DNA from 2 places in the Brevibacterium sp. FME37 genome. Region 1 is predicted to be linked to the other one. Evidence: predicted binding sites of a transcription regulator. Region 1 holds the regulator's gene; the other holds the start of a gene.
The links. The regulator HrcA, encoded in region 1, represses chaperone genes, less so after heat shock. The targets are predictions, from matches to a motif close to TTNGCACTCGNNNNNNNCGAGTGCNAA.

Region 1 (4,781 bases):
CCGGGACGAAGATGGGGGCCATGGTTCGCCGCGGCGAACTGGCAATGCCCGACGAAGACGACCTGGCCGATAAGTATGAGATCGCCGATGCTGCTATGGAAGCCGCCGGTCTGCACTGGTATGAGGTCAGCAACTGGTCGACGTCAGCGAAGACCCGCTGCGACCACAACATGGCCTACTGGCGCAATGCCGATTGGTGGGGCTTCGGTCCCGGAGCCCATTCGCACATCGGTGGGGTGCGATTCTGGAATGCTAAACATCCCCGTGCCTGGTCCGACCGCCTGCTGGCAGGTGAGTCGCCCGCCATCGGACGCGAGGTGCTGGACACAACGACCCAGGAGGTCGAGCGGATCATGCTCGCGGCTCGAATCGATTCGGAACTGCCGCTGGATTCACTGGGCGCAGGCAGTGAGCGGGCAATCAGAGGGTTCGTCAAACAGGGACTGCTCGATGGTGACGCTGTAGGCGAAGGCCGCTTTGCACCCACGCTGCAGGGCCGGCTGATGGCTGATTACATGGTCCGCATCCTCACGGATTACGTGAACTGAACCGCTGGGTCCCACTAACTGAACCGCTCGACTCTGTGAACTGAGTCGAACGCAGAGAAGCCGCTGTCATCAAATGCGATGACAGCGACTTCTGCGTGCAGATAACACGATCAGATCATCTGATTGGCGTGATCACTTCACGAAGTTGAACACGAGCGGGAACTTATAGCCCTCGCCCTTGCTCCCTGCAACCGCAGCGATGATGTAGAGCACCGTGTAGAAGATCGGGACGATGAACGCCAAGAAATAAATGAAGATGCCCAGGCCGAAGGTGACCAAGGCGAGGAGGAAACCCAAGACCAAGAACACGATGACAGCAGCGAACGTGGCGATGCAGTTCGTGATCATCGCGTTGAGTCCCTGCCGCGAATGTTCGCGTACATAGGGCGATTCGTCCTTCTTCACCAGGAACATGATGAGAGGCAGGAAACCGACGAAGATGGACCCGATATGAGTCCACAGCACCGTGGTTCTTTCGCTCTCGCTGGCCTGCCAGAACATTTCGGAGCCGGGACCATAGGCATTCCCCGGCAGCATCCGCGAGTCGAACATGGCCGGATTGCCGACCGGCTGCGCAGGACCGTTGCCGTAGGCCTGCTGCCCATAGGGCTGCTGCGTGTACTGCTGCTGACCCTGGCCGTAGGCCTGCTGGGAACCGTAGCCGGGCTGAGCGGGCTGGCTCTGACCATAAGGCTGTTGGAAACCGTAGCCGGGCTGTGGGGGCTGGCCCTGCTGGGAACCATAGTTCTGCTGAGCCGGGTTTGGCTGCTGCGAACCGTAGCTTTGGTTCTGCTGGCTGTAGGGCTGGTGGGGTCCAGAGGCCTGAGAATAATTCGGTGGCATGGGACGCGACTGGTCAGAGCCGTTGTTCGGCTGCTGCAGGTTATAAGACATGCGGGTCCTTTCAGAGCTTCTGGTCATTCACACTATCGGAAACGCCATGTCGCCGAACTGGGGAAAGCCCGAATCGTGTACCAGATCGATCACAATCGACCTGGGCCTCAACCGACGGTGACGAAGTCGATGAGTTCTTCGACTCGACCTGAGAGCGTGGGTTCGACGTCGGCGATGGTGCTGACCTTGCCCAAGATACGCACCCAGCCCCGGGCCACGTCCCTGTGGTCGGCGTGAGGCCAACCGATACGCCGCAGGATCCCTGTCTTCCAGTCCTCGCCCCGAGGCACGACTGGCCATTCCCTGATGCCCACGACATGAGGCTTGACGGCCTGCCAGATGTCGACATAAGGATGACCGATGATGTGGACGACGTCGCGATAGCGCGGATCGGCGCGCACCGCCTCGGCGATCTTGGATTCTTTGGTGCCGGACACGAGATGGTCGGCCAGGACCCCGACGCGGTGGTCCTTGTCGGGACCGAACGCCGCGAGCTTGTCGGCGACATCGTCCAGGCCGCCCAGCGGTTCGACGACGACACCTTCGATGCGCAGATCGTCGCCCCAGATCTTCTCGACGAGCTCGGCATCGTGTTTGCCTTCGACCCAGATGCGAGATCCGCGAGCCACTCGGGCCCGAGCATTGCCGACCGCGCGCGACCCCGAGGCTGTGCGACCGGGAGCCGATTTCTTCTTGGCCGGCAGTCTGAGGTCGACGGGTTTGCCTTCGAGAAGGAAGCCAGGCCCCAAGGGGAATGCGCGGACCTTTCCTGCCCGGTCCTCGAGATTGACGACGACTCCGGCGGTGGTCTTCTCGGCGCCGACGACGGCACCGACATATCCGCTCATCGCGTCTTCGAGAACCATGCCGAGACCCAGTTCGACGGGGGTGGACTTCTTGGGTCGGTGTGAGGAGGGCGAGGAGCCGGCCAGCACATCGGGCCCGTAGCGATCAAAGGTATTCACGGACAACCACCCTAATCAAGGACTCGATGGGATGGGTGGTGACCCGCTGAGATGGAGCCGAAAGTGAATTCGGAATATAAGAGGCGTAGAATTGGCACTCAAGACAGATGAGTGCCAAAAACGGTGCCGAGCGAAGGAAGGAGACGAATGAACGACAGCAGGCGAGCACAGGTTCTGCGTGCGATCGTCGAAGACTTCGTCGCCACCAACGAACCCGTCGGATCGAAGGCCATCGTGCAGCGCCACACGCTCGGCGTCTCTCCGGCCACGATCCGCAACGACATGGCCCATCTAGAGCAAGAGGGCTACATTGCGCAGCCCCACACTTCGGCAGGGCGGATTCCGACCGATCTCGGCTACCGCATGTTCGTCGACCGCATCGACGACTTCAAACCGCTGACGCATGCTGAGCGACGTGCGATCTTCCAGCTCATCGACGGCGACGGGGACCTCGATGACATGCTCGACCGCACGGTGCGTGTGCTCTCAGGCCTGACCCATCAGGTGGCACTGATCCAGTACCCGAGCGTCTCCCGCGCCACGATCAAACACATTGAGGTCGTAGGGCTGGGCCCCAACCGCATCCTCGTCGTCCTCATCACCGACGCCGGTCAGGTCGAACAGAAGATTGTGATCACTCCCGGCAGCGTGGATGACGAGGTGCTGCGGGGAATCCGCGATGAGGTCAACACCGAATTCTCCGGCCAGAAGTTATCGCAAGTGATGAGCACGAGTACATCCAGGGCTTCGGTGCAGGGCATGGACCCCGCTGTGACAGAGCCTGTCGTGGCGACCAGCCAACCAGGCGCGGACGTCGCCGCAGCGCTGGCACAGGTCCGGTCCGCGGTCACCGATCTCATCATGGCCACACGCGAAGAACGCATCATCATGGCGGGCACAGCGAATCTGGCTCGCTCCGGGAGGGAGTTCGGTGAGAAGATGGCACCGATCCTCGAAGCTTTCGAAGAACAGGTTGTACTGCTCAAGCTGCTGACATCGATGGCCGAGGATCAAGAGGAGATCAGCGTTCGGATCGGTCGTGAGAATACTCACGAGTCATTCAGCTCGACATCTCTCGTGGCTGCCGAATATGGTCATGACGCGGGGTCCTCCGCTCGATTGGCTGTGCTCGGGCCGACCCGGATGGACTACCCCACGACGATCACAGCTGTGCGGGCCGTAGCGAAATACGTCTCCTCTGTCCTCGATCAGGGCTAGATGCACCGGCACGAGCGCACACAGCACACCATGACCACACAGCACAATAGGACCACACAGCACAGCGCGCACCAACACCACCGCGCGAACAGGCACGAGAACGCGAACAACGCACACCACCAGGGAGAGAGAAGTTTCTGTGGCCGATCACTATGAAACACTCGGAGTGTCCAAAGACGCTTCGGCGGCTGAAATCAAATCGTCGTACCGAAAGCTCGCTCGGAAATATCACCCCGATGTGAACCCCGGACACGAGGACGAATTCAAAGCCATTTCCCTCGCCTACGACGTCCTCTCCGATTCGGAGAAGCGCCGTAACTACGACATGGGAGGCGGCGAGAACGGACAGGGCTTCCCTGCCGGCGGTGGCGGCTTCGGCGGCTTCGGCGATATCTTCGAGACCTTTTTCGGCGGGGGAGCCGGCTCGGCCGGTGGCCCGATGCCGCGCACACAGCGTGGCAAGGACGCACTCGTCGGAGTCAACATCGATCTCGAAACCGCCGCGTTCGGCGGAAACATCGATCTCGATGTCACCACGGCAGTCGTCTGCGACACCTGTTCAGGTGCCGGAACACAGCAGGGCACATCCGTTGAGACCTGCACCCTGTGCCACGGAGCCGGCAGCGTCCAGCGCATGACCCGGACCCTGCTGGGCCAGATGGTGACCAACCAGACGTGCAACTCCTGCCACGGCTACGGCACCGTCATTCCCAGCCCCTGCCTCAACTGCCAGGGTGACGGACGCGTCCGCAAACAGCGGACCATGAAGATCCGAATCCCCGCCGGAGTCTCCGACGGCACACGCATCCAGCTCTCATCCCAGGGCGAAGTGGGCCCCGGCGGCGGACCTGCCGGCGACCTCTTCGTCGAGGTCATGGTGGCCCGCCACGAAGTCTTCCAGCGCGACGGTGACAACCTGCGCGCCTCCGTCTCCGTGCCGATGACGGCAGCCGCACTCGGTGCCTCGATCCCCTTCGACACCTTCGACGGCACGCAGGACCTTTCCATCGAGGCCGGCATCCAGTCGGGCACCGTCGTCAAATTGCCCGGCCTCGGCGCCACCCGACTGCGCTCGGAGACCCGAGGCGACCTGCTCATCACGGTCGACGTGATGACGCCGGACAAGCTCGACGACGCGCAGAAGGACCTGCTTGCG
Region 2 (4,781 bases), on a different contig from region 1:
TCGTCGATGAAGGACCCCGAGTCAAACGTCGGCGAATCCGGATCCGATAAGACCGCCTCGGCGAGTCCATCGCCAAGCGAGAGCGAAGTCAGCGTCGCCGATTCCTCATTGAAGGTCGATGTCCTCAACGGTTCCGGAGTCTCCGGAGTCGCGAAGAAGTTCTCCGAGGCAGTGGAGGAGAAGGGGTGGGGCATTGGCCAGGTCGGCAACTACTCGACCGGTTTGAACGTGTCCACGGTCTACTATTCGGACGAAGCGAACAAGGCTCAGGCGAAGATGGTCGCCGATGCGCTCGGCATCGAGGCCACGGAAGCGTCGACGGACTTCGATGCTGACATCACCGTCGTCATCTGCTCGGACATCGCTGAGCGCGGGCCCGAACCCAGCAAGAGCGGTTCGGGCGAAGGCGGCTCGGACGAGGACGGCGAAGAATCCGGCACAGCCGGTGTCACCGACAACAACTGATGCGGTCAGGCAACAGCTGAAGTGGTGGGGCCGGAATCAGCTCTCCTTGATAGCCGAGCGCTTTTCGCACGGCTTCGCGCCGGCCGTCGAAGCGCGGATTCGCGCGGAAGTGAACTCTTCCACGGCAGCTGTATAACGAATCGATAACAGTGTTGAGTGCTCGGGGGACCTGTCCGCCCCTGGGGTAGAGTTGCATCAGCTAGGCAAGCACTGCCCTTGTGTTCTATTCGTACTTCACCGAGATCATTCTCTAGAGGTCAATGAGAGAAATCGCGGGGTCGGTTGAGTTTTACTAGCTTCCGTTGTCCGCAGCGCGGCCAGACCGGTCGCAATGGGGTGACGGAATGTCAATGACACTGCACTGTATGGAGAAGTAATGGCACAAGGTACCGTCAAATGGTTCAACGCCGAAAAGGGCTATGGATTCATCACCCTGGAAGGTAACAACCAGGACGTGTTCGTTCACTGGAGCGCAATCCAGATGGACGGCTACCGCGCTCTCGAAGAGGGCCAGCAGGTTGAGTTCGAAGTTGGAGAAGGACAAAAGGGTCCTCAGGCGGAATCCGTCACCCTCCTCTGAGACTCACGTACGTAAAGTCTTTTGATCCGCTTCGGCGGGATCACGGCCAAGGCCCGAATCCCTCCGAGTGGGGAAAGCGTCAAGCAGGCAACTGCTTGGCGCTTTTCAGTTGTCTGGGGCCGATTGAGGCCCGTATGAGTCAGCGCCCGGGTTGATGCCGAGAGCTCGGGGCAACGGCGAGCATTGTCTCTACCGTCTGAGTCGGATTGAGTTGGTTTGCAACCAACTCAATCCGACTCAGAGTGTGCAATTGCCAGCGGACGAAGGCGCAAACAGAAGGCGCCTCTGCGGACGACCGCTCCTCTGCGGACGACCACTTCACGGACGCCCACCACACGCCCCGGCGGTTTCGCGCTGAGCCGAAACCGCGCCGGTACAGGGATCGGGGGCGGTGAGCCACCTCGGCGAGTCCCTCAATATTTGCACTCGCATGGGGAGAGTGCTAAATCTAGTAGTGGTGAAAACCATGGGTTTCTCATCAGTCGTCTCGAGAGCGTTGTCCATATGTGGAATGGAACATGCGGGCATACTCTCTGCCGTCGCGGGCGTTGACGACTGCGCTGGATTCCCACTCCACTCCATCAGGGAGGATCTAAGCCACTATGGCAAAGATGATTGCATTCGACGAAGAAGCTCGTCGGGGACTCGAAGCGGGTCTCAACCAGCTTGCTGACGCGGTCAAGGTAACCCTTGGACCACGCGGCCGCAATGTCGTGCTCGAAAAGCAGTGGGGCGCACCCACCATCACAAACGATGGTGTCTCCATTGCCAAGGAGATCGAACTCGAGGATCCCTACGAGAAGATCGGCGCTGAGCTCGTCAAGGAAGTCGCCAAGAAGACTGACGACGTTGCAGGCGACGGCACCACCACCGCTACCGTTCTGGCTCAGGCTCTCGTTCGCGAAGGCCTGCGCAACGTGGCAGCCGGTGCTGATCCGCTCAGCCTCAAGCGTGGCATCGAGAAGGCTGTTGAAGCCGTCACCGGTGTCCTGCTCGAGAACGCCATCGACATCGAGACCAAGGAACAGATCGCCGCTACCGCCGGTATCTCCGCTGGAGATCCTGCTATCGGTGAACTGATCGCCGAGGCCATCGACAAGGTCGGCAAGGAAGGCGTCGTCACCGTCGAGGAGTCCAACACATTCGGACTCGAGCTCGAACTGACCGAGGGTATGCGCTTCGACAAGGGCTACATCTCCGGTTACTTCGTGACCGACACTGATCGCCAGGAAGCTGTCCTTGAGGATCCTTACATCCTCATCGTCAACTCCAAGATCTCGAACGTGAAGGATCTGCTGCCCGTCCTCGAGAAGGTTCAGCAGTCCAACAAGCCGCTGTTCATCATCGCCGAAGACGTTGAGGGCGAAGCTCTCGCGGTTCTCGTGCTGAACAAGATCCGTGGCACCTTCAAGTCCGTGGCCGTCAAGGCTCCTGGCTTCGGAGACCGCCGCAAGGCTCAGCTGGCCGACATCGCCATCCTCACCGGAGGTCAGGTCGTGTCCGAGGAAGTCGGGCTCAAGCTCGACAACGTGACAACCGAACTGCTGGGCACCGCCCGCAAGGTCGTCATCACCAAGGACGAGACCACCATCGTCGAAGGTGCCGGAGACGCCGAGGAGATTGCAGGCCGGGTCGCACAGATCCGTGCCGAGATCGAGAACTCGGATTCGGACTACGACCGTGAGAAGCTGCAGGAACGTCTGGCCAAACTGGCCGGCGGTGTTGCAGTCATCAAGGCCGGTGCTGCGACCGAGGTCGAGCTCAAGGAAACCAAGCACCGCATCGAAGATGCAGTGCGCAACGCCAAGGCTGCTGTAGAAGAGGGAATCGTCGCCGGTGGCGGCGTCTCGCTCATCCAGGCGGGCAAGACCGCCTTCGCCAACCTCTCACTCGAGGGTGACGAAGCAACCGGTGCCAACATCGTCAAGGTTGCCATCGAAGCTCCGCTGAAGCAGATCGCCACCAACGCCGGCCTCGAAGCCGGTGTGGTTGCCGATAAGGTCGCCAACCTCGAAGCCGGATTCGGCCTCAACGCCGCAACCGGTGAGTACGAGGACCTGTTGGCCGCTGGCATCAACGACCCGGTCAAGGTGACCCGCTCTGCCCTGCAGAACGCCGCCTCGATCGCCGGTCTGTTCCTGACCACCGAGTCGGTTGTCGCCGACAAGCCTGAGAAGGCTGCACCAGGTGCTGACGCAGCTGCTGCCGGTATGGACGGAATGGGCGGCATGGGCTTCTGATCAGCCCTTTTCGCTCGAAGAGCCGTGCCGGTGCCCGAAAGGGTGCCGGCACGGTTCTTTTATGTCCAGCGTCCTTCCCGTAGCCTGAGTGCCATGACATTCACCGGCACAGAGTCCTGCGCGAACAGTCCCAAGAACATGTTCGTGGCCCGGTTCGAAGAGAACCTGTTCATAGGCGATGAGTCGGCCCTCGCCGAGGTGGTCGCCGAGGACTGCGTACTCCAGATCGTCGGCAGCGGGGGAGTCGAGACCAGCACCGGCCGTGACGAGGTCGTCGCAGCACTGCTGGGTCTCTGCGCCTCGAACCCAGTGGCCGGTCATCTGGAGGCGGCCATCACTCACGGCAAGGCTGGTGCTGCCTGGGGGCAGTGGGAGTATTCGAGTGATGGGGAGGACATCGGCTACTTCTCGGATACGTTCTGGTTCCGAAACAACAAGGCAGAGGAATTCGCTCAGATTCGGACCTTCCGGCTCTGACGGCTCTGACGGTTCGTTCCTCGCGAATGGTTACGACCGAAGCGATTCGGTTCTGTCAGTCCCAGGGGTTTCTGCGTCGACGTCGGCGTTCATCCCGACGCCTGCGCATTTCATCGCGCGTCGACTCATGCCCCGGTGAAAATGGGGGAGCCAATGGGTGCGGAGGCTGCAATCCGTTGCCGAATGTGTCTCCGAAGTCCTCATCCTCGTCCTCCAAGCCCGTCTTATGCGCCTCAAGTTCACGTTTGGCCTCAGCATCACCCAAGTGAGCTCGAGCCCGCTTGGTCAGCTCGCGCTTGCGTTTGCGGATGAGGCTCTGCTTGTTGGAGATCTGCGAGATCGCGCCGAAGAGCATCGGAAGAATGACGAAGATCGGCCAGAAGAAGATCAGCCTCCCCTGGGCGAATGAGGTGGCGGCCCAGATCGCCAGCGTCACGCCTGCAGGTCCCGCGAACATTCCAAGGAGCGCGGCCCGCACACGGTCCTTGTAATATTTCTGTGCGGCCGCATCGATCTGTTCGGGAGTGATCGGGACACGATCAGCGTTCAACCGGGCCAGAGCTTGGGCACGAGCGGAATCGTCGAGTTCCCCCGGGTCGAGCTCGCCAGCCTCGGCGATGATGAGATCCTGCACGAGATCGGGGACCTCTCCCAAGGTCTTCATGTGATTGGCAGCCTCGCTGCGCTCATCGAACTCCTCTGCATCGATCTGGCCCAAGGCATACGCCTCGGACAGCACATCGGTCACGACAGCGCGATCGGCATCGGAGGCGCGCACCTGCCCATGCGCACGCGGATCCGCGCTGAATCGTGACCACAGAGGGGAACTGTTCATGACTCTTACTGTAACCCCGCCCGGATGAGCGGTCTGAACTAGACTTGAGCAAATGGAACCCGTCGTCGTGCTCATCTTGTTCGCGGTGTTCGTGGGCGCAGTTTCGCAGCGGGTGACCGGAATGGGATTCGGCCTGGTCAGCGGCCCATTCCTCGTGCTTCTGCTCGACCCGTTCTCCGGTGTG

Region 2: the regulator HrcA is predicted to act here: its motif matches at 1,465-1,491, upstream of groL (chaperonin GroEL).

What each region holds. Positions count from the first base shown of each region.
Region 1 is NZ_JABUYE010000001.1:191,645-196,425, forward strand. It holds gene hemW (radical SAM family heme chaperone HemW) at 1-548, shown strand, start outside; gene INT29_RS00810 (DUF4870 domain-containing protein) at 681-1,442, opposite strand; gene INT29_RS00815 (DUF3097 domain-containing protein) at 1,550-2,413, opposite strand; gene hrcA (heat-inducible transcriptional repressor HrcA) at 2,555-3,625, shown strand; gene dnaJ (molecular chaperone DnaJ) at 3,765-4,781, shown strand, end outside.
Region 2 is NZ_JABUYE010000004.1:292,654-297,434, forward strand. It holds gene INT29_RS07375 (LytR C-terminal domain-containing protein) at 1-465, shown strand, start outside; gene INT29_RS07380 (cold-shock protein) at 842-1,045, shown strand; gene groL (chaperonin GroEL) at 1,648-3,285, shown strand; gene INT29_RS07390 (hypothetical protein) at 3,379-3,762, shown strand; gene INT29_RS07395 (DUF1707 domain-containing protein) at 3,818-4,597, opposite strand; gene INT29_RS07400 (sulfite exporter TauE/SafE family protein) at 4,650-4,781, shown strand, end outside.